3 regions of the Neobacillus sp. plas4 genome follow, and region 3 is predicted to be linked to each of the others. Evidence: riboswitches for the same ligand, from Rfam matches in the RefSeq annotation. Region 3 holds a riboswitch; each other region holds the start of a gene.
What was found. A riboswitch is a leader RNA that binds a small molecule or an ion and turns the genes downstream of it on or off. The one in region 3 is predicted to bind S-adenosylmethionine.

Region 1: another riboswitch for S-adenosylmethionine. It lies ahead of metK (methionine adenosyltransferase); the one in region 3 lies ahead of AC2TFD_RS24985 (O-acetylhomoserine aminocarboxypropyltransferase/cysteine synthase family protein).
Region 2: another riboswitch for S-adenosylmethionine. It lies ahead of AC2TFD_RS26155 (methionine ABC transporter ATP-binding protein); the one in region 3 lies ahead of AC2TFD_RS24985 (O-acetylhomoserine aminocarboxypropyltransferase/cysteine synthase family protein).

The regions. Positions count from the first base shown of each region.
Region 1 is NZ_CM170152.1:4,786,403-4,796,583, reverse strand. It holds gene AC2TFD_RS24180 (ABC transporter ATP-binding protein) at 1-772, opposite strand, end outside; gene AC2TFD_RS24185 (ABC transporter permease) at 1-15, opposite strand, end outside; gene AC2TFD_RS24175 (ABC transporter substrate-binding protein) at 795-1,811, opposite strand; gene AC2TFD_RS24170 (alpha/beta hydrolase family protein) at 1,928-2,719, shown strand; gene AC2TFD_RS24165 (DUF2584 domain-containing protein) at 2,759-3,001, shown strand; gene pckA (phosphoenolpyruvate carboxykinase (ATP)) at 3,042-4,628, opposite strand; SAM riboswitch class I at 4,848-4,988, shown strand; gene metK (methionine adenosyltransferase) at 5,189-6,388, shown strand; gene asnB (asparagine synthase (glutamine-hydrolyzing)) at 6,588-8,480, shown strand; gene AC2TFD_RS24145 (gamma carbonic anhydrase) at 8,524-9,036, opposite strand; gene AC2TFD_RS24140 (alpha/beta hydrolase) at 9,118-9,921, shown strand; gene AC2TFD_RS24135 (tetraprenyl-beta-curcumene synthase family protein) at 9,971-10,181, shown strand, end outside.
Region 2 is NZ_CM170152.1:5,176,647-5,186,827, forward strand. It holds gene AC2TFD_RS26130 (helix-turn-helix domain-containing protein) at 1-1,215, opposite strand; gene AC2TFD_RS26135 (MFS transporter) at 1,391-2,689, shown strand; gene AC2TFD_RS26140 (alpha/beta hydrolase) at 2,789-3,820, shown strand; gene AC2TFD_RS26145 (hypothetical protein) at 3,947-4,141, shown strand; gene AC2TFD_RS26150 (DMT family transporter) at 4,185-5,060, opposite strand; SAM riboswitch class I at 5,298-5,399, shown strand; SAM riboswitch class I at 5,475-5,577, shown strand; gene AC2TFD_RS26155 (methionine ABC transporter ATP-binding protein) at 5,666-6,697, shown strand; gene AC2TFD_RS26160 (methionine ABC transporter permease) at 6,687-7,337, shown strand; gene AC2TFD_RS26165 (MetQ/NlpA family ABC transporter substrate-binding protein) at 7,355-8,185, shown strand; gene AC2TFD_RS26170 (M20 family metallopeptidase) at 8,243-9,451, shown strand; gene AC2TFD_RS26175 (endo-beta-N-acetylglucosaminidase) at 9,636-10,181, opposite strand, start outside.
Region 3 is NZ_CM170152.1:4,927,004-4,937,184, forward strand. It holds gene AC2TFD_RS24970 (MetQ/NlpA family ABC transporter substrate-binding protein) at 1-590, opposite strand, end outside; gene AC2TFD_RS24975 (methionine ABC transporter permease) at 607-1,272, opposite strand; gene AC2TFD_RS24980 (methionine ABC transporter ATP-binding protein) at 1,265-2,290, opposite strand; SAM riboswitch class I at 2,457-2,563, opposite strand; gene AC2TFD_RS24985 (O-acetylhomoserine aminocarboxypropyltransferase/cysteine synthase family protein) at 2,687-4,003, opposite strand; SAM riboswitch class I at 4,074-4,176, opposite strand; gene AC2TFD_RS24990 (hypothetical protein) at 4,253-4,606, opposite strand; gene AC2TFD_RS24995 (thioredoxin family protein) at 4,723-5,031, opposite strand; gene AC2TFD_RS25000 (toprim domain-containing protein) at 5,035-5,391, opposite strand; gene AC2TFD_RS25005 (YusG family protein) at 5,523-5,762, opposite strand; gene gcvH (glycine cleavage system protein GcvH) at 5,878-6,261, opposite strand; gene AC2TFD_RS25015 (arsenate reductase family protein) at 6,296-6,652, opposite strand; gene AC2TFD_RS25020 (acyl-CoA dehydrogenase family protein) at 6,833-8,617, opposite strand; gene AC2TFD_RS25025 (acetyl-CoA C-acetyltransferase) at 8,633-9,808, opposite strand; gene AC2TFD_RS25030 (3-hydroxyacyl-CoA dehydrogenase/enoyl-CoA hydratase family protein) at 9,886-10,181, opposite strand, start outside.

The DNA of each region.
Region 1 (10,181 bases), 140 kb from region 3:
TTTTTCTTGGTTCAAGTGAATCCAACTCCTTCCATATTGTCTGAAAGATACTTGAGAATGCTTCATGATTTCTAGCGTTGAAAGGTGACAAATTCTTAAGTTCATCTGGCATATCAAATACCTTATGAATTCTGCCTGGACCTGGTGAAAAGAGCACAACTCGATCACTCATGGCAATGGCTTCACCGATATCATGTGTTACCAGGATGGCTGTTTTCCCGAATGTATCCAGTGTATTGGATACTAAATCCTCCAGCTTTAACTTTGTTTGGTAGTCTAGTGCCGAAAAAGGTTCGTCTAGCATAAGAAGTTTGGGTTCAGTTGCCAGTGTTCTTACCAGAGCAGCTCTCTGTCTCATTCCGCCCGATAGCTGCTTAGGCAGCTGTTTTTCAATGCCGTTTAAACCCATTTGCTTTAGAAGATCCAGGGCAGCCAATTTGGTCTTTTCATTCAATTGATTTGATAATTTAAGGCCAAGGAGGATATTTTCTTCAATCGTTTTCCAAGGGAATAAATAATCCTGCTGGAGCATATAACCGATTTGATTTTTTTCTCCTGAGAGTGGTTTGTTTTCAAGCATAATACTTCCTTGGGTTGGTTTTATTAGCCCGGCAATGATTGAAAGTAAAGTTGTTTTACCACAGCCGCTAGGGCCGAGGAAAGAGACAAACTCTCCTTCCTCCACTTGAATTGTTATATCGGAGAGGGCCGTGGTTGCAGAGGCTTTAGTGAAATATGTGTGATGAACATCCTTAATTGCTAAGAAACTCATTTTGGACGGCCTCCAAATTTAATTATTCATTTTTAACCTTTTCTGCAATTTCTGTATTTACAAGTGTTTTGTGTTCTACCTCTTGAGGGAGTTCACCTGCTTCGTTCATAATATCCTGAAGATTATTCCATTCTTCAACATCGAGGATTGGGTCTGTTGCGAAGGATCCTTGCTCTTTATATCGATCAACTACAGTACTAATAAGTTCTATATCTGTATCAGGGAAATAGGACTCAATCGACTTAGCCACTTCATCTGAAGTATGTGTATCGACCCATTGCTGAGCTTTAAAGATCGCTCTAGTGAATTTTTCTACGATGTCCTTGTTTTCTTTCATATAACTATCTTTAGCCATAAAGGTTGTATACGGTACATGCCCGGACTCTGTTCCAAAGGAGGCAATAATATGTCCCTTTCCTTCTTTTTCAAAAATACTAGCCTGTGGTTCAAATAATTGGACGAAATCTCCAGTTCCTGAAGCGAACGCACTAGGGATGTTTGCAAAGTCAATGTTTTGAATCAAATTTAAATCTTGATGTGGATCAATTCCGTGTTTTTTAAGAACGAATTCGCCGACCATTTGCGGCATGCCGCCCGTACGCTGACCTAAAAATGTCGACCCTTTTAATAGATCCCATGAGAAATTTTCAATTTTATCTCTCGATACTAAGAAGGTACCATCTGTTTGTGTAAGCTGGGCAAAGTTAATAACTGGGTCATTTGAACCTTGGGCATACACATAAATAGAAGTTTCAGAGCCGACAAGTGCAATGTCTGCACCATTAGAGAGCAGAGCAGTCATGGTTTTGTCTCCACCAAAGGCTGTTGATAATTCAACGTCTAAGCCCTCTTCCTTAAAGAATCCTTTGGCAATGGCAACATATTCAGGAGCATAGAAGATGGAACGGGTAACTTCTACAAGACGGACCTTTTCTATTTTCTCCGTTTCAGTCTTTTCAGTGGTATTACATGCGGCGATTGAAAACATAAGAATCACAATTAGAAGAGAGGAGAGACTAAATTTCAACCATTTTTTCACACCAAAACCTCCTTTTTACAATAAAAAATCTGGGCTGCTGGCCTAATGTATCGTATGAAGGAGAATGAAATGTGTGAATGCCTATTTTTATTAAATTTGAAAGGTGAAATGTAAAGGTGAACAAACAAAATGGAGTAATTATCGAGGTTCATCGCTTCCCTTCACCGAATCCGAATGTGGAATTAAGGGTGATTACCTATCTTTCAAATGGATTGAAAGTGAAGGGAATGCTGGCAGAACCGAAAATAAAGGGGAACTATGATGGATTTTTATATCTTCGAGGCGGAATTAAAAATGTTGGAATGGTGAGACCAGCGAGAATCGCTCAGTTTGCTTCTGAAGGATTTATTGTATTTGCTCCTTACTATCGGGGAAATCAAGGCGGAGAGGGGAATGAGGATTTTGCTGGAGAGGATAGAGAGGACGCCTTTAGTGCCTATCTGCTTTTAAAATCTTTATCCCGGGTAGGTCCTATCCATATATTTGGATTTTCCCGAGGCGGAGTCATGGCTTTGATGACAGGACTCGAGTTTCCGGAAGCTGCTTCGATTGTCACTTGGGGTGGAGTATCGGACATGTTCTTAACTTACGAAGAGAGAAAAGACTTGAGGAAAATGATGAAAAGGGTAATTGGCGGTACACCTGGTAAATATCCAGAAAGATATGAAGCACGTACCCCGCTATATGAACTTGAAAATCTTACCCAGCCTGTTTTAATTATTCATGGAGTAAATGACCAAAATGTATCTGTAGAGCATGCCTACAGACTCGAAAGAAGACTTAAGATGTTAAATAAGCCGGTGGAATGCTGGTATTTTAATGATTTTACTCATTACTTTCCTCCCGTGATGAATAGAAAAATCGTAAAGGATTTAGCGAAGTGGATGAAATATCAAATCAAAAGATGATAAAATGATAGTAAGTCCAATAAAGAGGAGCGGATTCATATGGGTATGCCTTTTGAGTTGAATACAATAATTGTAACAAAAGGCCGTGAAAAAAGGGTAGGAGAAAATCTTTTCGTACTAGAAAAAGAAGGCTATCGTCTTTATCCAATTGATATCCCAATTGATGTTAGAAAAACAATTGAAAGTGATCCGTGTGGAACTGGAGTTATTCAAAAGATCGAATGGCAAAATAACAGCACTTGGTTAACGTATCAATTAATTTCATTAAATTCTACGAATTAAATAACAAAACCCTTATCGACAAAGATAAGGGTTTTGCTTTTTAAGCGACCGGTCCACCTTCTACTTCAATTTCAGCGGGGACCTTGGTGAATTTTTTAAAGTTTTCACGGAATTTTCCTGCTAATTCTTTTGCTTTCTCTTCATATGCTTGTGGGTCTGCCCATGTTTTGCTTGGCTGGAGTACCTCATCCGGAACACCGGCAATGTGGAGTGGAATATGAAGGCCAAAAATATCATCCTTCACTGTTTCTACATGGTTTAGTTCTCCTTCAATTGCAGCCTGAACCATCGCCCTTGTATAGGAAAGCTTCATGCGGCTGCCGACTCCATATTCTCCTCCAGTCCAGCCAGTGTTAACAAGAAAGACCGTTGCATTATGCTCAAGTATCTTTTCACCAAGCATTTCAGCGTATCTTGTTGCAGGTAATGGAAGGAATGGTGCGCCAAAGCAGGTTGAGAAGGTTGCCTCTGGAGAGGTTACGCCACGCTCTGTTCCTGCAAGCTTGGATGTATAACCGCTCAAGAAATGATACAACGCTTGCTCTCTTGTTAATTTAGAAATTGGCGGCAATACACCGAATGCATCAGCTGTTAAAAAAACAATTGTATTTGGGTGACCTGCAATACTTGGCAGAATCACATTATCAATGGCATAAATTGGATAAGCAGCCCGTGTATTTTCGGTCAAAGACGAATCATCGTAATCTGCTATCCTAGTTACAGGATTAAGTACAACATTTTCAAGTACAGAGCCAAAATGGATGGCGTCGAAAATTTGTGGTTCTTTTTCCCTGGAAAGATTAATGGTTTTGGCATAACAGCCACCTTCAATATTAAAGACACCAGTGGATGACCACCCATGCTCATCATCGCCGATTAAACGGCGTTTTGGGTCTGCAGATAAAGTGGTTTTACCGGTACCAGAAAGACCGAAAAATAGTGCGACATCACCTTCTACACCAACATTTGCAGAACAATGCATCGAGAAAATATTATTTTCAGGTAACAGGTAGTTCATAATCGAAAAGATCGCCTTTTTTATTTCGCCTGCATATTCTGTTCCGCCAATTATTATTGTACGTTGTTCGAAAGAGATAATAATGAACGTTTCTGATTTGGTTCCGTCAATCATAGGATCAGCTTTGAAATTAGGAGCTGAAATGATTGTGAAACCTGGTGTGTGCGTCATCAATTCTTCATCACTAGGACGGATGAACAATTGATGAGCAAATAAATTATGCCAGGCATATTCATTAATAATTTGAATGGGCAGCTGAGTCTTTTTATCCGCACCGGCAAATCCTTTAAAAACAAATAACTCATTTTTTTGTTTAAGATAATCCAAAACTTTCTGAAGGAGACTGTTGAAAACATCCGCTGAAATCGGCTGATTTGAATGACCCCAATCAATTTTATCTTTAATTGATTCTTCTTGGACAATAAATTTGTCCTGTGGAGATCTGCCTGTATATTTACCAGTAGACACACTTATAGCACCAGTAGAGGTTAAAACGCCTTCATTCCTGGATAAGATTTTTTCAACTAATTGTGGTACAGACAATTGAATGTGTACATTACTTCCTTCCAACAATTGGCTTAAATCATTTGGGATATGAACAGAATTCATCTCAGGGAACCCTTCCTTTTCGTGTTTTTAATATTCAATATATTCGTAAATAGTATAACACAATGAAGTGAATAATCTATACTAATTGACGAAATTAGGTGCTAATAAACACAGGATTTTTAAGAGTGGTAAAAGTTTGTACCTATATCCTAATTTTACTAAATATTTCATTGACTTTATTCGTTAAGTTCAAGTAAGATGGTAATTTGAACGGATACTCTCTTATCCTGAGCTGGTGGAGGGACAGGCCCTATGAAACCCAGCAACCTGCTTCATGAGAAATGATCGTTATAGGCGATTCTATTCTCGGAGTGCGAAGGTGCTAATCTGACGCAAGGCTGCCGCCTTGAACGATAAGAGTGAAAGGCCCGAGACAACCTTTCCTCATGTGGTAAGGTTTTTTGTTTTGTATAAGACCTTTTATTAAAAGTGCTATTAATAAAAATCCTTTGTTTATTTCATACTAAGGGAATGAGTACCGTATCAATGTCATAGGTTCTAGAAGTATTCCTGTCACCTTCATAGAATCTTGATTTATCTCATAATAAGGAGGAAATCAGATGTCAAGAAACGCTCGTTTGTTCACTTCTGAATCAGTTACAGAGGGTCACCCGGATAAAATCTGTGATCAAATTTCTGATTCGATATTGGATGCAATTCTAGCAAAGGACGCAAATGCCCGAGTTGCTTGTGAAACTTCTGTAACAACTGGATTAGTCTTAGTTGCAGGTGAAATCACTACCTCTACTTACGTTGATATTCCAAAAATTGTTCGTGAAACGGTTAAAGGTATTGGGTATGATCGTGCTAAATATGGCTTTGACTCCGAAACATGTGCCGTTCTAACCTCCATTGGTGAGCAAAGTCCTGATATCGCCATGGGAGTTGACCAGGCACTTGAAGCACGTGAAGGTCTAATGTCTGATGAACAAATTGAGGCTATTGGTGCAGGGGACCAGGGATTAATGTTCGGATTTGCTTGTAATGAAACAAAGGAGCTTATGCCTCTTCCTATTTCTCTGGCACACAAGCTTGCACGCAAACTAACAGAGGTACGTAAGGATTCTGTACTTGATTACCTTCGTCCGGACGGTAAAACACAAGTAACGGTTGAATATGATGAAAACGATAAACCTGTTCGAATTGATACGATTGTCATTTCAACTCAGCATAATCCTGAAGTCACCTTAGAGCAAATCCAGCGAAACTTGAAGGAATATGTTATTAATCCAGTGGTTCCAAAAGAATTAATTGATGACAATACGAAGTATTTCATTAACCCAACTGGGCGATTCGTTATTGGCGGTCCTCAAGGAGATGCCGGCTTAACAGGACGGAAAATTATTGTAGATACTTACGGCGGTTATGCGCGTCATGGCGGCGGTGCATTCTCTGGTAAAGATCCAACTAAAGTTGACCGTTCTGCAGCATACGCGGCGCGTTATGTTGCTAAGAATATTGTAGCAGCAGGACTTGCGGATAAGGTTGAAGTTCAACTTGCTTATGCAATTGGGGTTGCAAGACCAGTTTCCATTTCTATCGATACTTTTGGTACTGGAACTGTGAGCGAAGACGTGTTAGTGAATCTTGTTGATAAAAACTTTGACCTTCGCCCAGCAGGAATCATTAAAATGTTAGACCTTCGTCGCCCCATCTACAAACAAACAGCTGCTTATGGCCATTTTGGCCGTACAGATGTGGATCTTCCCTGGGAGCGTACGGATAAAGCTGACACTTTACGTCAACAAGCTAATAGTTAGAAAAAGTATGGGAGTTGCATGTTATATGTAACTCCTTTTGTACGTTTAACGTCAAAGTTTAAGTCAAAGAAATTTAGTGAAAACTGATAGAATGCCGGAATTTTCCTACCTTTCACACTGCCATTTTTGAAAAAATAGTGGTAGGATAAGAAGGTATATTTTTAGTTAGCTATTTAGATTGGAGTAGGTGAGGTACATAATGTGTGGTTTTATTGGTTGTGTACACGACAAGGAACAAAACTATCGTGATGATCAAAAACAACTATTCAAAAATATGAACGATATAATAACCCATCGTGGACCCGATGATGATGGTTTCTTCTATGATGATCATGTTCAATTTGGTTTTCGCCGCTTAAGTATTATTGATATTGAATGCGGTCATCAGCCATTAACATATGAAAATGAGCGTTATTGGATCATTTTTAATGGTGAGATTTATAACTATGTAGAACTTCGTGAAGAATTACTCAAAGAAGGCTTAGAGTTCGCGACACACTCTGATACAGAGGTTATTATTGCGCTTTACAGCCATTTGAAAGAAAAAGCCGTAGAAAAACTACGGGGAATGTTTGCCTTTACGATTTGGGATAAACAAGAACAAACTTTATTTGGTGCCAGGGACCCATTCGGAATTAAACCGTACTTTTATTTCGTTGATGGAGAGAGGACTTTCTTTGCTTCAGAGAAAAAGAGTATTCTTTTAGCTCTCGAAAATGATGTCTTGGACTATGACTCCCTGCAGCACTATCTAACGTATCAATTTGTCCCGGAACCTAGCACGATGTCTAAGGGCATTCACAAGTTAGAACCAGGACATTATTATACGAAAAAGATTGGCTCTCCAATGGAAATTAAAAGGTATTGGAAAGCACATTTTAACCCTGTACAAAAATCAGAATCAGATTTTATCAAAGAAATACAAGATGTGTTAATTGATTCTGTAAAAATGCACATGAGAAGTGATGTGCCAGTAGGGTCGTTTCTTTCTGGCGGAATTGATTCTTCGATCATTGCATCGATTGCCAAACAATTTCACCCAGCGATTAAGACGTTTTCTGTTGGTTTCGAGCATCAGGGATTCAGTGAAATCGATGTAGCGAAAGAAACGGCAGATAAGCTTGGGGTAGAAAACATCAGCTATGTGATAACACCACAAGAATATATGAATGAACTCCCGAAAATTATTTGGCATATGGACGATCCACTTGCAGACCCAGCGGCTATCCCATTGTACTTTGTGGCTCGGGAGGCTAGAAAGCATGTTACGGTTGTTCTTTCAGGTGAAGGTGCAGATGAATTGTTCGGCGGCTACAATATTTATCGTGAACCGCAAGATTTAGAGGTGTTTAATAAAATCCCTCGAGTAGGAAAAGTATTATTAAAAGGGATTGCCAACATGATGCCGGAAGGAATGAAAGGGAAGAGCTTCATTGAACGTGGAGTAACGCCTATGGAAGAACGGTATATTGGCAATGCCAAAATGTTTACCGAAACAGAAAAGAAAGAACTGCTTTCTGTATACCGTGAAGGTTTAAACCACATGGATATCACCAAACCTCTCTATGCAGAAACAAGAGGTTATGATCCTGTTGACCGGATGCAATACATTGATATTCATACATGGATGCGCGGGGATATTTTATTAAAAGCAGATAAAATGACAATGGCTCATTCACTTGAACTCCGTGTTCCATTCCTAGATAAAGTGGTATTCGAAACAGCTTCTAAAATTCCAACCAGCTTGAAAACAGCTAATGGAACAACGAAGTATATTTTACGAAAAGCAGCAGAAGGAATCGTTCCTGAGCATGTTCTAACCCGTAAAAAACTTGGTTTTCCAGTGCCGATTCGCCATTGGTTGAAAAATGAAATGAATGAATGGGCAAAAACCATTATTCGTGAAAGTTCCACGGATCATTTGTTCAATAAATCGTATGTGTTAAATCTGCTTGAAGACCACTGTCAAGGGAAAGCGGATAACAGCCGTAAAATCTGGACAGTGCTCATTTTTATGGTTTGGCATCAGGTTTATGTAGAAGGTAAATACTCCTTTTTCGGCCAAAAAGAATTACAGACAATGAAAAATTAACGTTTTAGCACCCATAAAAGATTTATGGGTGCTTTTGCACTTTTTATTTTTGCAGGGATTTATAATACTGGGCTTTCTCTGCATATTCTGTATAAATCCTATTCATTTCTTTAATATCGTGCTCATTTAATTCTCTAATAACTTTGGCTGGTCTGCCAAATGCTAATGTATTAGGAGGAATCTTTTTCCCTTGAGGCACGAGACTGCCTGCACCAATAAAAGCACCTTCCCCAATTTCAGCTTGATCTAGAATGATTGACCCCATCCCGATTAAAGCCTTTTTACGAATGATACAGCTATGTAGAATAACCTGATGACCGACCGTTACATCATCTTCAATAATCAATGGATTGTTCGGGCTTTGGTGAAGAACTGAGTTGTCTTGGATGTTCACTTTTTTGCCGATAATAGTAGGGGCGACATCGCCTCTGATAACTGAATTAAACCAAACACTTGATTCATCGCCAATTTCAACATCCCCTGTAATCGTGGTAAAATCTGCAATAAATGCTGAGTCTGAAATTTTTGGGTATTTTCCTTTATACGGATAAATCATTCTGAGTCACTCCTTTTTGACTGAAATAGATATTCATTCTAATATTATACTAAATAGAATTATTTTCTAGGGGGAAAAACGATGTGGAAGTGGGAAGCAGAAGGGGAAGCGAAGGCTGTAATCGTGATGGTGCATGGGGCAATGGAACATCATGGACGTTACGGCTGGCTCATCGAAATGTGGCGCAGGTCTGGATTTCATGTCATTATGGGTGATCTTCCTGGACAAGGTATGACAACTAGATCCCGCAGAGGCCATATCGATTCTTTTGATGAGTACATAATAGAAGTGAAGGATTGGATAAAAGCAGCCTATCGTTATGAACTTCCGGTCTTTCTATTAGGTCATAGTATGGGAGGCTTAATTTCTATCCGATTGCTGCAGGAAGAAAAATTGAATCTAGCAGGAGTGATACTTTCCTCCCCGTGCCTTGGTCTAGTTCATAAGCCGTCCAAATTTTTAGATGTGCTGTCACATGGGATCAATGTTGTTTTTCCATCACTAAAAATGAATTCGGGGATAACAGTCGATATGGCAACCAGGAATAAGGATGTTATTGATGCAGATGAAAATGATACTCTCTATATCACGAAAGTCTCGGTTAGATGGTACCGCGAATTAGTAAGTGCTATGAAGGAGGCATTTTTATCGATTGAAGGCACAAGGGATGTAGCCATGCTCGTCATGCAAGCGGGTGATGATAAAATTGTTCATAAGGGTCCTGTTAAGGACTGGTTCAACCATGCACCTTTATCAGAAAAGAGATTTAAGGAATGGCCAAAGCTTTATCATGAAATTTTTAATGAACCAGAACGGGAAGACGTATTTGAATACGCCAAGGATTTTGTCACCAGCCAATTAAAAGCAATAGGATATATTGTTTAAGAAGTTTTAATCGTTACAAATACAGCTTTAAGAAAGGGGAGATTTCTCCATGATGCCAATCAAACTCATGTCGAAGGTTTATCGTAAAATTATTCCAGCAGTTCATCAAGAACTGAGATTTTGGAGGTACCGTGCAGAAAGTATCCCTAATCAAGAGCTTCGAACACAGGCTCTTGCCAGTATTGAACATAAAACGTTTCATTGTGAAGGAGGAGCGATTCTAGCTCTTTCAGCCAAGGATGAGTATAAAAAAGCGGTAA
Region 2 (10,181 bases), 250 kb from region 3:
TCATGAATCCATTTTAATTGTCTCAAGGGTCATGATAGCAAATTCCTTAAAAGGGGTAACAGGAAGGCCTGCAAAATTTTTAACCCCCAGCTGGGCCGCTTGCAGAGCTTTTTCTATCTCTCCAAGTTCGCGGTGGCATAATGCTTTATAAGAATAACGAACATAATAAAGTGATAAATCAAACGGATGGTGTGTGGTAGTAGATGTTTCTACTGCATCGAAATAAGAAATGGCTTCCGAAAATTGCCTAAGGCCGTAAAGGGCTTTTCCTTTTTCTATTTGATACAAGTCCTCCACCACCTCCTCCATGACAGGGTTGGCTAAATAAGAATCGATAATTGCAAGTGCCTTAGCATACTCCTGTTTTACAGTAATCAGAGACATGACAACGATTAAATCATGAATAAGAATGGAGGGTAAATCCTCCGCAAACTCCCCGTATTGTTTTAGCTTCTGTAAATAAACTTCTAGCTGCTCTTCCTCTTTAAACATGAGTGCCTGCCCCGCGCCAAGTCTGTACAAATCATTAATCCGATAAAAGATTCGGTGTTCTTTTGAAAAAGCAATGGCGCTTTCCATCACATCACCTGCTGTCTTATTGTTACCAATAGCAAAATGTAAAATGGCTTCGTGGTAGTCAAGATCTACGCGTGTCATCGGATCCATGTAGACATGGTTTAGTTCAATGTCTGTTCGTTCCCTTACCAAAATCTCCAATGCCTTTAAATACTCATGTTGAATGAATTTCACCATAGCACGAAAAATCGCTATTTGTGCACGGTTGGCTGTTACATTCATCTTGTCATACATGTTCGCAGCCCGGTCAGCATATTCCTCCCAGCCAGACAACTTTTCTTCGTAGAGACTGCGTGCATAGATATCTAACAGGCGGGACGATTCGTAACCTTGTGTAAGTTTCTCTATATAGGGTTCAATCAGCGTTAATAGTTCCTTGTAGGGAACAGTAAGCTTTTGATTATATAGCTTTTCTGCTTTTTCAAGAATGGCCCTTAACTCCTGTGTGCTGATTTCCTCCAATAAATCGGTTACTTCCACTTCCAGTCTCTCTGCAATATACGCCAAGCTTTCCATCGAAGGCTTCGCTTTATTGTTCTCGATTAAGCTAAGCATCCCCTTCGTCAGCCCTTCTCCTGCAAGTGCTTCAAGCGTCATCTTTTTCTGTTTTCTAATTTTTCGTATTCGGTCTCCCAACATATTTTGGGCACCTCCTCCAAAACTGACATTTGTTTAATTATATTAAACATAACCATGTTTAGGAAGACACAAACCCATTTGTTTAATTTAATTAAACTTTTTCTTGATTTGGAAAATACTTCATGTTATGCTTTGTTTAATTAAATTAAACTTTTCACTGAAAAGAGGAGATAGTATGGATAGCATGATGATGCTAAGAAAAGCAACTTATCATCTTTGGACCTTTACCATTAGCAAATTGATTTCATCCTTTGGCTCACAAGTTTATTCCTTTGCCATTAGTTTTTATATTTTACAAGCAACGGGCTCCGCCAAGAGTTTTGCGCTAAACCTTATTTGTAATGTTCTGCCTCGTACGATTGTTTCGCCATTTGCCGGTTATATCGTTGATAAGTATCCGCGAAAAAGAATTGCCATTATCGCACAAATCGCAACCACCTTAGCCATTGGCGGATTATTAGTCGTTAGTGTCACCACAGGATTATCTTTTCCAGCTATTTACATTACCACCAGTATTGTCGCTCTCACTTCCACGTTCTCCAGCGTAGCATTCACCTCATCCATCACCGGTCTTGTTGACGAAGCAAGAATTCAAAAAGCCATGTCATTAAACCAGATGTCGATTTCCTTTGCAGCCATTGCCTCCCCTGCAGTTGGAGGACTATTGTATGGAGTAATTTCGATGCCGGTGTTCCTCATTTTCTATATGGCAGCTTCGGCCATAGCCATTATTCTCGAAGCGACGATGAATTTCACGTTGTTCTCCGCCCAACAGGCAGGAACCGTTGAGACACCAAAGGAATCCATGTGGCAGGGAATGAAGGCTGGTGTAGCCTATTTGAAATTGCAGCCGCTGTTGATGACCATTATTGGGATTGCCTTATTGGTTAATTTCCTTATGAGTGCTTATCAGGTTGGCTATTCCTATATCCTAATTAAAAAATTAAAAATGGTATCTCAGCATTTTGGTTTTGCAGAAGGCGCCTTTGCCGCAGGTATGCTCCTGCTATCGATTTACCTCTCACTCCGTAAAGAGATAAAATATCCGCTGCTGGCAGCAAAAAAGGGGCTTATATTAACGGGGATCATCATTGGAGGTACCATCTTACCTTTACTCATTGCCATGCCTTACAACCTAATGTTTGGCTTCTACATCCTTCTTGGATTAAGTTTAGGGGCATGCATTATTTTCATCAATACGCCAACCCAAGTGATGATGCAAAAACAAATAGCGGACGAATATAAGGGGCGGGTTTTTTCCATCATTGAAACAGTTGCGATGGCATTGTCTCCATTGGGAATGGTATTGTATGGATTATTATACGATGTCTTTCCCGCCCAATGGGTTCTGCTCCTGTCATCTGGATTATTTATAGCCGTAGTCCTTATTCTTGCAAGACCCTCGGTTATTCGTAAAGTTCATCCCAAACTTGCGGAAGAAAAGGTAGTGAAGAAAAGAGCGGAAGCGTTTTAGATGGATTGGGAGTGTCTATGTGACTGGTTTTCCGGTAATTCTAGAAATTCAGTTATGCAGCCATATCCTCTGGTTAAAATAAAAGTAGAAGGGTGTTATATGAAAAGGATAAGAAAATCAATAAAATTTATCGGAGTAGTTATTTTACTAATACTAATGATAGGACTTTTTTCTCCCACATGGACGCAGCACATAAAAGGTGAGAACAGTATTAGTGTATTGGAACAAGTAGAGATAAATGGAAGTAATCACGAAATGATGATACGCGGCAATGATAAGGATAATCCAGTTATAATGGTTGTACATGGAGGGCCTGGAACTCCAGAAATGCCGTATGCCGATCAATATCAAGACTTATTGGAAACCAATTTTACGGTTGTTCATTACGATCAAAGAGCAAGCGGGAAATCCTATCACTTTTTTGAGGACTATTCTAATCTTTCAACAGATTTATTGGTAAAAGACTTATTAGCGATAACGGATTATATATCAGACCGTTTTGGTCAAGAAAAGGTTATATTGATAGGCCATTCTTTTGGCACTTATATTGCAGCCCAAGCCGCCTATATAGCTCCTGAAAAGTATGAAGCATATGTTGGCATTGGGCAGATGAGTGATATTAGTGAAAGTGAGATTGATAGTTTGAACTACAGTATTGAACAGGCTCAAAAGGCAGGAAATACGGATGATGTTTTATATCTGCAAGGATTGACGGAGAATATCAAAGATGGCGATACAGTTGTCCCACGAAATTATGTTAGTAAATATGGCGGGAGTTCAAGAATGATTGATGACCTCGGTGATGATAACATAAGTGTTTTACTCAGCACTGAGTATAACTTATTAGATGTAATTCGTTATAACGTTGGGATGGGCTATTCTCAAAAGATGTTGTTAAATGACCTATTAGAAAATCCTTTACCTTCTAAAGTAACAGAGCTTGAATTACCATTCTATTTTATCATGGGTAAATATGATTATATGACTTCATCTAATGCGGCAAAAAAATATTTTGATAGGATTAAAGCCGATAAAAAAGAATTTATTGCTTTTGAGCAATCCGCTCATTATCCACAATTTGAAGAAAAGGAAAAATTTCATGAATGGATGTCCGATACTTTTATAAAATAAATATGACTAACCCAGCAGGAATAAAGTTCCAAAATTATAGTAAGTTTGCCCTGATTTATTATTCTGGTAAATAAATAACTTCCTCCCTGAATACGATTAAGTAACCCCAAGAAAGGAGAGTGTGCCATGAGTGTGTTGGATCGCAGTCCTTTTTTATATTTATCCTGTATCATCGCTGGTTTCGCTTTATTAAGAGTACCGCTTACAGGGTTTCTTGCACCGCTAAGTCCGTTAGTGGTTCTCATTGGTGTCTTAGCTATCCTTTTATTCTCTTTGGTTCTTATCATTCATGGGGTGCTGCGTTTAGCAAAAAGAAGATAGTTTTAGAAAGAGAGCGATTTTCCGCTCTCTTTTTCATTAATAGTTAAGTAATTTCTTTTTCTTTTTTTAAAAAAGGAAGTTTTGTTTCTGATACGATGATGGCAACAAGTATGAGGATCGCACCAAGCACCATTTTTGTCGTCATCGCTTCATCTAAAATCGCAACCGAAAATACCATACCCCAGAAGGATTCAGTCGAAAGAATAATTGCAGCCTTCGTTTCTGTGATCATTTTCTGTGCAACAGTTTGTAATAAATACGCAATCGTTGTGGAAAAGACACCGAGATATACAATTGAGAATACACCTTCTTTTTGAAAAGCAAAAGAGGTTTCTCCTTTGAAAAGAACAACAATGATTCCGATAGCTGCAGCGGTAATCATTTGGATAAGTGTCAATAGGACAGGATCCGAATCTTTTACATATTTGGCCGTATAGAATATATGAAAGGCAAATCCAAAAGCGCAGCCTAGTGTCAGTAAATCCCCGATATTAACCCCAGCGGAAAGCTTCAGTGATAATAACCCAACACCCAGCATTGCTAAAACGGCGCCCATTAGTTCATACATATCGATTTTTCGCTTATACATAACAAATGCGATAAACGGAACAATCACGACATTCACAGCCGTTAAGAAGGCATTTTTGGAAGGAGTCGTATATTGAAGTCCCACGGTTTGAAGTGCGAAGGCTACATATAAAAAGACTCCAATAATAGCACCTTGGATCAAGGTGGCTTTATTAATATTTTTCAATCTTTTATGAAAGATCACGCTTAAAATGATGGCACCAATCATAAATCTTATCGCCAAAATTTGATAAGGGGTAAAATGGTCCAAAGCTATCGCACTGGCAACAAATCCACTTCCCCATATGATCGCAGTAACCGTAAGGGCCAATTCTCCCATATATTTTTGCATGTAATCACGTCCCAGTTACACCTGTAGTCAATAGGATTATTATAGTTATAGTTTTACGAATGGTAAATACTTTCATTGTTTGTTTTATAAAAACTAACTATCAACATATACTTTTTTAAAATTTTAAAATATCAATTTACCTAAAAATAAAAATTATTTTAATAAAACAGTTGACATATATATCTATTAGGAGTAAATTAATACACATATTAAAAAACGAATATATTATGAAACACCTTCTTATCAAGAGAGGTTGAGGGACTGGCCCTATGACACCTCGGCAGCAGATCCAATTGGATACTGTGCCAAATCCAGCAAGTATGACTTGATAGATAAGAAGAGGCCTGATGAATTTATCAATTCGCCCTCTTCTATTTCTAGAAGAGGGTTTTATTTTTAACTGAATAATAATTTTTCTTATCAAGAGAGGTTGAGGGACTGGCCCTATGACACCTCGGCAGCGGAACCTATATGGTGACTGTGCCAAATCCAGCAAGTGTGACTTGATAGATAAGAAGAGCTGCTAGCTTTGCTTTGCATTGGCATGCCCTCTTCTTATTTCCAAGAAGAGGGTTTTTTATATTCTAACAAAGGAGAGGTAAACCATGATCGAATTTCAAAATCTTCAAAAGGTTTATGAAAGTGGCGGCCAGCAGGTTGCTGCGTTGAATGGAATTGATTTGAAAATAAATAAGGGCGAGATTTTCGGAGTGATCGGATTCAGCGGTGCAGGTAAAAGCTCTCTGATCCGCTGTGTAAACCTATTAGAGCGTCCCACATCCGGTAAGGTTATTGTTGATGGTCATGACCTCACCTCTCTATCCGTGAAAGAAGTTCGTGTGATTAAGAAAAATATCGGGATGATCTTTCAGCATTTTAATCTATTAAACTCAAAAACAGTTTTTGCAAACGTGGCAATGCCACTCACGCTAGCCAAACTTCCTAAGGAGGCGATTAAAAAACGCGTTCAGGAATTACTAGAATTTGTTGGATTAGCTGACAAAGCCGACAATTATCCAGACCAGCTTTCAGGAGGACAAAAGCAGCGTGTCGGAATCGCCAGAGCATTGGCAACTCAGCCATCGATCCTGCTCTGTGATGAGGCAACCTCTGCTCTTGATCCGCAAACAACCAGCTCAATCTTGCAGTTGCTGAAGAAGGTCAATAAAGAGTACAACATTACGATTTTAATTATTACGCACGAGATGGCAGTGATTAGAGAAATCTGTGACCGAGTTGCTGTAATCGAAGCTGGGAAAATCATTGAAGAAGGCTCAGTGTTTGATGTCTTTTCTGCACCGAAAACACCGACAGCAAAGAATTTTGTCAGCACGGTCATGAATGACCAGCTGCCTGATTCCATAAAGGAAATTATCCAAAAGCACGATGGAATGCAGAGAGTTTTCCGAATTAATTTTGTCGGCAGTACGGCAGGTCAGCCATTATTATCAGAACTGGCTAAACAGTTTGATATTCATATCAATGTCTTGTTCGGCAATATTACCGAACTTCAAGGAACTCCATTCGGAAACCTAATTGTTGAGTTTATCGGTTCTGACAAAGAAGTCATCCGTGCGTTAACGTATATCAACCAGAAGAATATCAGCATAAAGGAAGTGGCAGCACATGCTAGTTAATTCAGAGCAAATCATTTCAGCCTTAATTGAAACCGTTCAAATGGTAGCCTTCTCGCTCTTGTTCTCTACTATTCTTGGTTTGCCGCTGGGGATTTTACTAGTGGTAACACGGAAAGGCCATCTGCTTCAAAATTTGCCGTTCTTTACCGTCTTGAATGGAATCATAAATATTTTCCGTTCTGTACCGTTCATTATTTTACTAGTAGCGATGATTCCAGTCACAAGGCTGATTGTCGGTACATCGATTGGAACAGCGGCAGCAGTAGTCCCGCTTGTATTCTATTGCGGTCCCTATATTGCAAGATTGGTAGAAAATTCATTGTTAGAAGTGGATCCAGGCGTCATTGAAGCAGCAGAGGCAATGGGGGCAACGCCAGGGCAAATCATTTTCAAATTTCTCATTCCTGAAGCACTTAGTTCACTTGTTTTAGCCCTTACGATTGCCACCATCGGTTTAGTAGGAGCCTCGGCGATGGCGGGTGCTGTCGGAGGCGGCGGGATTGGAGATTTAGCCATTACTTATGGCTACCAGCGTTTTGACACCGTCACAATGATTATTACCGTATTAATTCTGATTGTAATGGTTCAAGGCCTGCAGTCATTAGGAAATATAGCAGCAAAAAAAATCAGACGAAGATAACTTAGGAGGAAATCAACATGAAAAAACTTATACTATCAATTATTGTACTTGCATTGGTTATCATTGGCGCAGGCTGCGCTGAAAAATCAACAGAAGGAAAAGAATCAAAAACCGTTAAACTTGGAGTTAGCGGAACCGATACACGTATTTGGGATTTTGTAGCGAAAAAGGCTGAAAAAGAAGGAATCAATATCGAAATCGTTCCATTCTCCGATTACGTTGCTCCGAATACAGCTCTAGCCGAAGGCGAACTGGATCTAAATTCATTCCAAACCGTTGCTTATTTTGATGTTTTTATTAAAGAACACAAACTGGACCTAGTGCCTATCGCGACAACTGTTCTTGCACCAATGGGAATTTACTCTGAAAAATACAAAGATGTGAAAGACATTCCGGATGGAGCAAAGATTGCCCTTCCAAACGATGCGTCCAATCAAGGCCGTGCATTACTACTTCTTCAAGAAGCTGGGCTCATCAAATTACCTAAAGATTTTGATGCAAATGGTGATCTTAATCAAATTAAAGATAACCCGAAAAAAATTGAATTTATCCCAATGGTACCAGCACAAACACCAAGAGCATTGCCAGACGTTGCCGCTTCTTTAATCAATAATGGAATTGCGAACGATGCAGGTCTTAGCCCATTAGAAGATGCGGTTTTCCATGAAAGTGAAACAGCAACACCTTACCTTAATATCATTGCGGTCCAAGGGAAAGACAAAGACAACAAAACATATAAGAGAATAGCAGAACTTTACCAATCTGAAGATACAGCAGAATTTATTAACCAAGAGTACAAAGGCAATATGATCCCAACATTCGTACCATTAAACAACATAGGATGGTAATTTTCATGGAGGTTTTTGCTCACAGCAAAAACCTCCATACATAGGAGGCAGAGGACGATGACAATAAAAACAGTAACTTCATTAAAAGAAGCGATTATTCAAAATATAGAGGATAATAAAGAGCTTTATCTTTCAACAAGCCATCAAATCCATGAAAAGCCTGAGATCGGGAACGAAGAATACTTCGCGTCTTCCCTGTTAACAGATATTCTTGTCAACGATGGTTTTGAAGTAGAAAAGGCTGTGGCTGGTCATGAAACGTCTTTTGTAGCTCGAAAAAAGTCTAATAAACCAGGTCCCTCCATCGCTTTCCTAGCAGAATATGATGCCCTGCCAGGTTTGGGACATGCATGCGGTCATAATATTATTGGTACAACAAGCGTGGCTGCAGCGATTGCATTAAGCAAGGTTTTAGCAGAAACTGGCGGCGAAGCAGTTGTGTTTGGCACCCCTGCTGAAGAAGGCGGTCCAAACGGCAGTGCCAAAGGAAGCTTTGTCAAACATGGATTAGTAGAAGGAATAGACGCAGCCATCATGATTCACCCAAATGGTGAGACACGTTTAACCAGCACCTCACTTGCTGTTGATCCACTGGACTTTGAATTTATCGGAAAGCCGGCACATGCCGCCGCTTCCCCGCAGGAAGGAATTAATGCTTTAGATGCGGTGATTCAGCTATTTAATGGCATTAATGCCTTAAGACAGCAACTGAAAGATGATGTACGCATCCATGGAATCATTACACATGGCGGCGACGCACCGAACATTATCCCTGAATATGCAAAAGCAAGATTTTACATTCGTGCTGCCACTCGTTCTGGTTTGAACGAAGTGACACGACGTGTAAAAGCTGTGGCAGAAGGTGCGGCATTAGCTACTGGTGCTAAGTTGAATGTCAAAGCCTTTCAAAATGAAGTCGATAATCTTCTATTAAATAGAACTTATGATGCTGTTTTCAAGGAAGTTGTTGAAGAATTAGGCGAAACCGTGATTGTTGAAGGGGACAAAGGCATCGGTTCAACAGACGCAGGTAACATCAGCCAAGTCGTCCCAACGATTCATCCATATATTAAAATTGGAGCGGCTGATCTTGTTGCCCACACGGTACCTTTTAGAGAAGCCGCAGCTTCACAAAGAGGCGATCAAGCCCTGATTACAGGCGCAAAAGCATTGGCACTGACCGCATTGAAACTTATTACAGAAGAAGACACATTGGCTGAAATTAAAGAAGAGTTCAAAGAAAGAAAAGCGGCAGAATTAAAGTAAAACATAAATGCCCAGCGACGTAAATGTTCGCTGGGTGATTTTATTTTATCGTCTGATTGCTATTTATCTCTGATTTAAGCCTTGTATTGCGCCTTTACCAATTCATAATAAACCCCTTGTTTCCCTAGTCCCCTGCTGGATAAAAGCAGCGAAGGCCTAACCCTTAACAGTATTGGAACTATTTTTAAAATCCATAAACCTCAAAATCATAAATTCTTGCGGCTTGATCGCCGCCTTGGGTTGGCTTGTCAGTCCATAATCGGACATAACGTGCATTTGTCAAGGTGATGCTGTGTTCTGAGACAGCCGCTATATTATCTGTTATCTTCACTGTCTCTGTCCAGTTTTCCCCGTCCGTACTTACTTCAATTCTGAATGCCCGGGTATTAAAGGCCCCCGGCTCCCCGCCTGCTTGTGCATGGCGAACAACGAATTTTGAAATTTCATATTGACTGCCAAGATCCACCTTTAACCAATGAGGGGCATCCCCTAATGCGCACCATTTACTTTTTACGTTCCCGTCAAAAGCATATTGTGCCGCTTCACTAGGAGCACATTGTCCGCTCGCAATGGCCATCTTATTCAAGGCAACATTTTTAATATCCTGGGCGGCTTCGGAAATGGTAATCATCGCTTCTTTTGTCAGGACACTTTCACCCTCACTGTTTTTTGCAATTAGGGTAACATGGTAAACGCCTTCTTTTTCATAGGTGACAACCGGATTTTCCTC
Region 3 (10,181 bases):
TCGAATGAAGTAGCTAATAATTTTGCTTCAATTAAAGTGGAGAAATCAAGATTCTTTGGATTTTCAACAATATCCTCGACTCTTGCATTTGCTCCAACGCCTTCTTTAAGTTTAATTAATCCTTCTTTTTCAAAAATCGGTAAAATACGTCCATGGTCACTTAGTGAATCACTCATAATAATTTTAGCGCCGTTTGGAAGGTCTTTCAGACTTTTATATTCTTTAGAATAAATGCCGATAGGTTCTTTATGAATTTCACCAACACTTACAAAATCAAAGTCCTTATTTTCTTCCATTTGTAAGGCTAAATACCCTGGTGTTTGAAAGTAGTTGGCATCTAAATCTTTATCCCTTAATGTTACGTTTGGAAGAATATAGTCTTGAAAAACTTGAACTTCTAAATCAATGCCTTTTTCCTTTAATAATGGTTTTGCCGCGTCAAGTACTTCTGCATGTGGTACTGCTGATGCTCCAACGACTAACTTTTTGTTTCCATCTTCTTTTTCTGCAGATTCGTTCTTTGCACCGCCACATGCTGTTATTGTGATGGCTATAATTGCCAATAAAATAAAACTAACTATTTTTTTCATCCTCTAACTCCTCCAGTTATCGTTTATCTGTTTTCTTTGTAAAATAATCTCCAACAAATTGGATGATAAATACCAAAATTAATATTGCAATCGTTGCAACTAATGTAACAATGGGTCTATTGCGTTGAAAACCTTCGAGATAAGCAAAATGACCAAGACCACCGGCTCCAATGACCCCAGCCATTGCAGTAAAGCCGACTAGTGAAATCGCGGTGACAGTAATCCCTGAAATTAATGCCGGTAAAGATTCCGGTATTAAGACCTTAAATATGAGATGACCATGTGTCGCCCCCATTGATTGTGACGCTTCAATTACCCCTTTATCGATTTCCCTAAGGGCAATCTCCACCATCCGTGCATAAAACGGAGCTGCACCAATAATTAGCGCCGGCAAAGCCGCATTTGCACCGAGAATAGTCCCAAGCAATAATTTTGTAAATGGAATTAATAAAACGATTAAGATAATAAACGGGATTGATCTGAAAATATTAACAAATGCTGCAATAATAACATTAACAGTCCGATTAGCCCATATATTCCCTTTATCTGTTAAAAACAGCAGCAGTCCAAAGAGTAAACCAAAAATAAATGTAGCTAACACTGAAACAGATGTCATATAAATGGTTTCACGTGTTGCCAATAGTAGTTTCTCCCACTGAACCATTTCCATAAAGTTATCCATTACTGATCACCTCCACGCCGACTTGCTGTGAGTGAATATAATCAATGGCTTTCTCTATTTCGGTAATTTCCCCATCTAAATGAATAAATAGGGTTCCATATGACCCGTTTTGAGTGTGTGAAATTTTCCCTTGAAGAATATTAACAATCACATCAAAATCACGAATGATGTTTGTGATTAAAGGCTGTTCTGTTGCTTCCCCGACGAACGAGAGCTGAACCACTTTTCCATGTGGATAAAGTTCAAGTAGATGATCAACGGTTTCTTTCGTTTCTTCAGGTTCCGTAACCTGTTCGACAAATCGCTTCGTAATTTTCTCTTTAGGGTTTTTAAACACCTCTAAAACCTGACCAAGTTCCACAATTCTACCGCTTTCCATAACAGCTACCCTGTGACAGATTTTACGAATGACGTGCATCTCATGGGTGATTAAAACAATGGTTAATCCAAGTCTATTATTAATATCCACTAACAACTCCAAAATAGAATCGGTAGTTTGCGGGTCCAACGCCGATGTCGCTTCATCACAAAGTAGTACTTTGGGATTATTCGCAAGTGCCCTGGCAATGCCGACACGCTGTTTTTGACCCCCGCTTAGCTGAGATGGATAAGCATTTTCTCTTCCTTCAAGGCCCACTAATTGAATGAGTTCATTTACTCGTTTTTGTCTTTCAGGACCTTTTACCCCAGCAATTTCTAAAGGAAAAGCAATATTCTCGCTAACGGTCCTAGACCAAAGTAAATTAAAATGCTGAAAGATCATACTTATTTCTTGGCGTGCCTTTCGAAGCTCACGGCCGCTGATTTTTGATATAACACGTCCAGCTACGGTAACAGATCCCTGTGTCGGCAGCTCCAGTCCATTAAGCATTCGAATTAAGGTACTTTTACCTGCACCACTATATCCGATTACGCCAAATATTTCTCCTTCTTTTATTTCTAAGGTAACATCATCAACTGCTTTTAGCTGACCATGTTTCGAAGGGAAAATTTTAGCTACATCTTTTATAGAAATCATTCCATCACCTACTTTTTATCCAATAAAATATTTTGCAGTTCGTTAATCCCATTACCGCGTACTTCTTAGTTATAGAGTTTGACTGTATTCATAAAAACATTCTTATATTGAAAAATTAAAAAGCCTTTCTGCAGCGGGCAGAAAGGCATCGTAAATAAAAACCTTTCTCCCATCTCCCAAAGCCTACGCTTTGTGTGAATTGGCACCATTTCAATTAATATTGACGGTTGCCGGGCTTCATCGGGCACATCCCTCCACCTCTCTTGATAAGAGCTATAGCATTCTATATTCAATTAATACGTTTATGGATTAAAGTAACTATTTTTGTACAAAAGTAATCTTAGCATGGATAAAAAGTAGTGTCAACTAAATTTTCGACAAATTTCGAATTATATATTATGCTTTTGTTCTAAGTGAGGATACACCTGTTGCAGCTTCAATAGCAGACTCCAGATCCTCAATTAAATCCTCCACATTTTCGATACCGATAGATAGACGAATTAAATCCTCAGAAACCCCAGCCGCTTTAAGACCTTCTGCATCCAGCTGTTGATGAGTTGTGCTTGCCGGATGAATAATTAGACTTTTCGCATCTCCAACATTCGCTACATGGGCAAATAGTGTGATGGAATCAATTAATTTTGCTCCAGCTTCTCTTCCACCTTTAATACCGAATACAATCATTGATCCTGCGCCCTTTGGAAGATACTTGCTTGCCAATTCATGATCTGGATGAGATTGGTGTCCTGGATAAGATACCCATTCTACAGCAGGATGGTTGACTAAATACTCAACAACTTCCTTCGTATTTGCAATATGTTCCTTCATTCTTACATGAAGGGTTTCAAGTCCCAAGGTGAATTGAAATGCATTTTGCGGGCTTAATGCAGGACCTAGGTCACGTAATAGCTGTACTCGTGCTTTAATGATGTAAGCGACAGCACCAAGTGCTTCTGCATATACAAGGTCATGATAGCTTGAGTCAGGAGTAGTAAAACCAGGGAACCTAGATGAATTCCAGTCAAACTTTCCTCCGTCGACAATAATCCCGCCTGTTGTTGTTCCATTACCTAAAAGCCATTTCGTTGCCGAATGAACAACAATATCTGCACCATATTCGATCGGTCTGCACAGGTAAGGCGTAGCGAATGTGTTATCGATAATCAAAGGAACCCCTGCCTCATGGGCAATATCTGCTACTTTTTCGATATCAAGAATTCTTAAAGACGGATTACCGATCGTCTCTGCAAACACAGCTTTTGTTTTATCTGTGATAGCCGCACGGAAATTTTCTGGATCTGCTGGATCTACAAATTTTACGTTAATTCCATACTTCGGAAGAGTAACTGCGAATAAGTTGTAAGTTCCACCATATAAATTAGAAGCTGATACGATTTCATCTCCTGCTTCAGCAATATTTAAGATGGCCAGCGTAATGGCCGCCATTCCACTTGCTACTGCAAGAGCTCCTACTCCACCTTCCAATAACGCAACCCTTTCCTCGAAAACAGTTGTTGTTGGGTTATGGATTCGAGTATATATGTATCCAGGCTCTTTCAACGCAAATAGATTCGCAGCATGCTCGGTATTTTTAAATTGATACGCATTATTTTGATAGATTGGAACTGCGCGTGCTCCTGTTGTTGGATCTGGTGACAATCCGCCATGTACACTCAAGGTTTCGAAACGATAGTTTTTTTGATTTTCTGACATAGCCTAAACACTCCTCAATATTTATATAGTAACAAACAAAGAATCCCCTCTTTAAGAAGAGGGGATTCTCTTCTTATCTACCAGAGCGACGTACTCTGCTGGAATTGGCACCGTGTTGTTTAACCGGTTGCCGGGCATCATAGGGCCAGTCCCTCCGCCTCTCTGGATAAGAATCTATTAAATTGCAAAAAATTATTTGAATATTATAAACAAATATTACCCCAAATCAATACATACCGTCAATAGTTTTTAAGAAATAGACAATTGAACCTTTGGTTTGGTTAAGTAAAAAATAGATTCGATGAGGAGAACTATACGAAATGGAGCATTAACAACGAGCTGTCCATTTCTAATGAGATTTCTTAATGTTTCCTTCCCCTGAAGCAGATAAAAAATGGACTCCTTCTGACCACTAATGGTAGGTGTTATGAGCTTCTCACCATTGTCAACAAAGACAGAAACCTCTCCACGATGAAAAATCAAAAATATCTCATGATCTTCGCAAACTAGCTTTATTTTTAGACCATCCAAGTGTTCAATAAGTTTAAGAACATGGCCACGTTCCTTTATAGCCGAAAGGAATAACTCTATCATTTCGTTCATTTGTCATCACTCCGATTTACTTTCCATTCATTATTAAATTCAAGTAAACCAGCTAAAAATCCTTTGGTATTCTATCGACAAATAATCACAAAAAAACAGATGCGCTAACATCTGTTTTAGTAAAAGTATTGTTTTATTTTTTCATATATAAAAGGTACAGAGTGAAAGGCATAAATTATCTCAACCAATTCTCCATCCTTAATAAATAGCAAGCAGGGAACACTTTCAATTTCAAACTTTTCTGCTAGCTCGGGGTAATAATTCAAATTCATTTTTCCTATATTCACATCAACCATTTTTTCAATAACTTGGAGCATTCTCGATGCTACCTGACAAGTACCACACAAAGGCGTATAGAAATAAATAAGTCCGGATGAATGATGATTTATAAATGATGATACCTCATCAAGGTTCCAATCGTTCATTTTTTATCCCATCTCTAAAAATTCAGAATGAACATCGATATTTGCTCCTAGGAGGACCGTGGCCAGATGATACACGGGTGCCGTTGCAACTTCACGGTACATCCTGTCAATATAAAGATGTTCCGCTTTTGGAAACTCCCTTTTCAGTTGTTTACGCAGTTTTTCACCTGCATCATCGGCATCTACGAGAATATAGACATCTTTATCTTCAAGAGAATCAATTAATTCATCCAATTTCGTCATACTGATGGTCCCATTTGTGCAAACGATCTCCATCGGTTCCTTCAGGATACTTTTTACTTTTTTCTTATCTGATTTTCCTTCGACAATCAGAACTTTATCACCATACGAGTCATTCATCATCCATCACCTATATGAAAGAAAGTTATTTGTTTATTGTTAACATATTCGAAAACGTAAATAACGTGTGAACAAGTTAACTATACCACGATTATCTTTTTGATAATAGGTGTTTGCTTAAAGATAAGGCTTTAACACCATCCACCATCATCACAATCTGTATATTTCGCGTCAGGCTGCTCCGTAACTGTCACATTTTGAAAGATCTTTCGCTGTTCTACCTCAAATCGTTGATCGAGCTGAAACGTCATATCCCCTGGAAGTTGTATCTTTCCAATGGAAGTATTGTCAAGGAATAATTCCATTTCTCCATTTTTCATTTTTCCAATGATTCGATCTGTAACGTCAATCTTCTGCTGTTTCAATGTCATACCAAGAGCCCCTTTTTTAAAGTTTATTCTAGTGTCCCCCAGATTTAGAATATAGAAGGTGCAAATTTTTCCCATAAAAAAACACCTTGAGATCAAGGTGTTTCATAGAGGCTCTTTAGTCTTCTTTAATTAATTCTTCATATTGCTCTGCACTCATAAGGTTGTCCAATTCACCGCTATTAGAAGGCTCAACCACAATCATCCAAGCTTTTTCATATGGAGATTCATTAACAAATTCAGGGCTGTCGCTTAAATCTTCATTAACCTCTACAACCTTGCCGCTGATTGGTGCATATAATTCTGATACTGTTTTAACAGATTCAACACTGCCAAATGGCTCATCTGCGGTCACTTCATCGCCAACTTCAGGAAGTTCAACAAAAACGATGTCCCCAAGCTCAGATTGTGCAAAATGTGTGATTCCTACACGAACTGTTTCTCCTTCATTCTTAACCCATTCATGTTCCTTAGAATAACGCAATTCCTTTGGTGTTGTCATGATAATATCCCTCCATTAATTTTAAAAAATTAGCTTACAACCACATTTTTTCATATTCTTCTTCTCTAAAACCAACTGTTACTTTTTCTCCATCCGTTACCAAGGGTCTTTTGATTAACATCCCATCAGATGCCAACAATTCAAGCAGCTCATCTTGAGAGGCGGTGGGTATCTTATCTTTAATACCCAATTCACGATATTTTTGTCCGCTGGTATTAAAGAATTTCTTTAATTCAAGTCCGCTTTTTTCAACCAGTTGCTGAAGCTCTGCTCGAGATGGAGGATTTTCAACAATATGTATTTCTTTGTAGGAAGCATGATGTTCATCTAGCCATTTCTTTGCTTTTCTACACGTACCACATTTCGGATACCAGTAAAAAGTTAGTGACATCCATTTCACTCTCCTTTGCCAAAACATCCGTGACGGTATTCGTCACTTGAATAGTAACATAACATGTAAAAAAGTTAAAATAGTTCATCTAAAAATTCGACTCAATTTGCGCAAATTCCTGCAATATTACAAAAAACTTTAGACTCCCAATGAAAATGCTGGGAGCCTAAAGTTTCTGAATTAAACGAAATATCGTTCAGCCTTAATTAGAACATCGGCAGCTTCCCGTTTCTTTGCAATTACATTGGTTGGCGTATGCCGTGTTAATTTACGAAGTGCCGATACAAGCATTCGGAGAGTATCTCCTTGTTCCGTTGCAACCAAGGTCTCCTTCGCATGCTGTTCAATTTCGTTGAAAGCTTCTTGACAGAAGATTTGAGTATAAAGAAGTTTTTGTTTGTTTTTCTCGAGACCTGTCTTAGCGATCGCTTTTTCTGTGCGTAAAACGACAGATTCCATTGCATATGCATTTGAAACAATATCTGCAATATTTGATAAGATTTCTTGTTCTTTATCAAGGGCTTTACCAAACTTTTGTGCGGCTAAACCTGCGGCCAATAAGCCAATCTTCTTTGCATTGCTTACTAAATGTTTTTCTTGGGCAAGCGGCTCATCACCTGGCTCCTCAGGCATTAACATCATGATTTCTTCTTGAAGCGCCGTTGCTTTTTGGAATAATGGAAGCTCCCCCTTGAATGCCTTTTTAATATATGTGCCTGGCACTAGCAGACGGTTGATTTCATTTGTTCCTTCGAAAATACGATTAATACGCGAATCGCGGTATGCTCTTTCGATGGCATACTCCTGCATAAAGCCGTATCCGCCATGAATTTGTACACCCTCATCCACTACATAATCTAATACTTCACTGGCAAAGAATTTATTAACGGAGCACTCAATCGCATATTCTGCGATAGATCCTGCAACTAATTTTATGTCTTTTTGCTCTTCTGTTGTAAGTTTACCTTGATTTTCCTCGTACAAACCAACCGTTCGATAAACAGAACTTTCTGCTGCATAAATTTTCGAGCCAATACTCCCGAACTTTTCTTTTGTTAAATTGAATTGAGAAATTGGTGTATTAAATTGCTTACGGCCATTCGCATATTTCACTGTTAACTCAAATGCATTCTTTGAACCGCCAACCACACCTACAGCTAACTTATACCGTCCAATGTTCAATATATTAAACGCAATCACGTGTCCTTTACCATATTCACCCAATAGATTTTCAACTGGTACTGGAACGTCTTCAAGAATAAGGGTACGTGTCGAAGAACTCTTAATCCCCATTTTCTTTTCTTCAGCTCCCGTAGAAACCCCAGGGAAATCTCTTTCGACAATGAATGCCGTAAAGTGTTCGCCATCAATTTTTGTATAGACAACAAATACATCAGCAAAGCCTGCATTGGTAATCCATTGCTTTTCGCCGTTTAGGATATAATGAGTGCCTTCTGCATTTAGTTTTGCTGTTGTTCTTGCGCCCAGAGCGTCCGAACCAGAACCTGGCTCTGTTAAAGCGTAGGCGGCAATTTTTTCACCTGACGCAAGCGCTGGTAAATACTTTTTCTTTTGCTGATCATTTCCGAATAAAACAATCGGCAATGAACCGATACCAACATGTGCGCCATAAGATAGTGAGAAGCCACCAGCCTTAGCCATTTTCTCCGTCACTAGTGAAGAAGTTACTTTATCAAGTCCTAGGCCGTCAAACTCTTCAGGTACATCGGCAGCCAGCAAGCCAAGGTCACCTGCTTTTTTTAAGAGTTTAACTGTGCGATCAAATTCATGGTTCTCAAGGTGTTCAAGCTGTGGAAGAACTTCTTTTTCAACGAAGTCTTCGGCTGTTTTAGCTATCATTAGTTGTTCTTCGTTAAAATCTTCTGGTGTTAAAATGCGGTCATATGAGATATCATCGAGTAAAAAGCTTCCGCCTTTAATGATTTTTTCAGTTTGTTGTGCCATTAAAAATTTCCCCCTTTATAATAATTCAAATACTCCAGCAGCGCCCATTCCGCCGCCGATGCACATGGTTACGACTCCAAATTGTTCTTTCCGGCGTTTTAATTCATGAATGAGGGTTAAGGTGAGTTTAGCTCCTGTACAGCCAAGTGGGTGACCAAGTGCAATGGCACCACCATTTACGTTTACCTTTTCTTCATCCAATCCAAGCTCGCGAATCACTTGAAGAGACTGAGATGCGAATGCTTCATTCAATTCAAAAAGATTAATATCAGCTAATTCTAATCCCGCTAGCTTTACCGCTTTTGGTACTGCTACCACCGGACCGACGCCCATAATTTCAGGCGGCACCCCGCCGACTGCAAATGATCTGAATTTTGCTAATGGCTTTAGTCCGAGTGCTTCTGCTTTTTCACGGTCCATAATCATTAATGCAGCGGCGCCATCACTTGTTTGAGAAGCATTTCCTGCCGTTACAGAGCCGGTCACAGAAAAGGCAGGGCGAAGTTTTGCAAGTGATTGCACGTTTGTATCAGGACGGACACCTTCATCTTGGGAAAACTGAATTGTTTTTTCGACTAGCTTATTGTCTTTGCCGACAGAACGGAAAGTAACTTCAACTGGGACAATTTCGTCTGCGAATTTTCCATCTTGAATGGCTTTCGCTGCTTTTTGATGACTGCGTACTGCAAATGCATCCTGGTCCTCGCGGGTAATTCCATATTTCTTAGCAACTTCTTCTGCGGTATGACCCATCCCCATATAATACTCCGGAGCGGTTTCTGCTAATTTTACATTGGGGCGAATTACATGGCCTGCCATAGGAATCATACTCATGGATTCAGCACCACCCGCAATGGCAGTATCGATAGACCCGAGCATAATGCCTTGTGCTGCATAAGCGATAGCTTGAAGTCCAGAAGAGCAAAAACGGTTTATTGTGATGGCTGGAACTGTATGGTGCAGACCAGCTAATGCACCAATATTACGTGCCACATTATTACCTTGTTCCGCTTCAGGCATGGCACATCCAATGATTAAATCATCAATATTTCCTTCATAATTTCCTGCACGCTTTAAAGTTTCTTTAACAACCAATGCTCCCAAATCATCAGGGCGAACATGGGCAAGCGTACCTTTCTTCGCTTTACCTACCGGGGTCCGAGCTCCGGCCACGATTACCGCTTCTCTCATTTCATTCCCTCTCTTTCTCTTATAGTCGCAATCTATTTGTCTAGCTTTAGCGCCAAAAGGCGCTAAAGCTTATCTCTTTAATTTCTTAGCGGCTTACCCTTCACAAGCATGTGCTGCATCCGCTGCTGAGTTTTTCCTTCTGCAATTAAGCTTAAGAATGCTTTTCTTTCCAGATCCAATAAATATTGCTCGTCGACTTCAGTTCCAAATGGTACTTTTCCGCCAGCTAAACAAAAGGCAATTTTTTTTGCTATTTTTAAATCATGCTCTGAAATGTATCCGGAAAGGAACATGGAATGTGCACCTAACAAAAGTGTTGCATATCCTGTTTCACCTACCACTGGTACCTTTCTGCGAGGTTTTTGTACATATC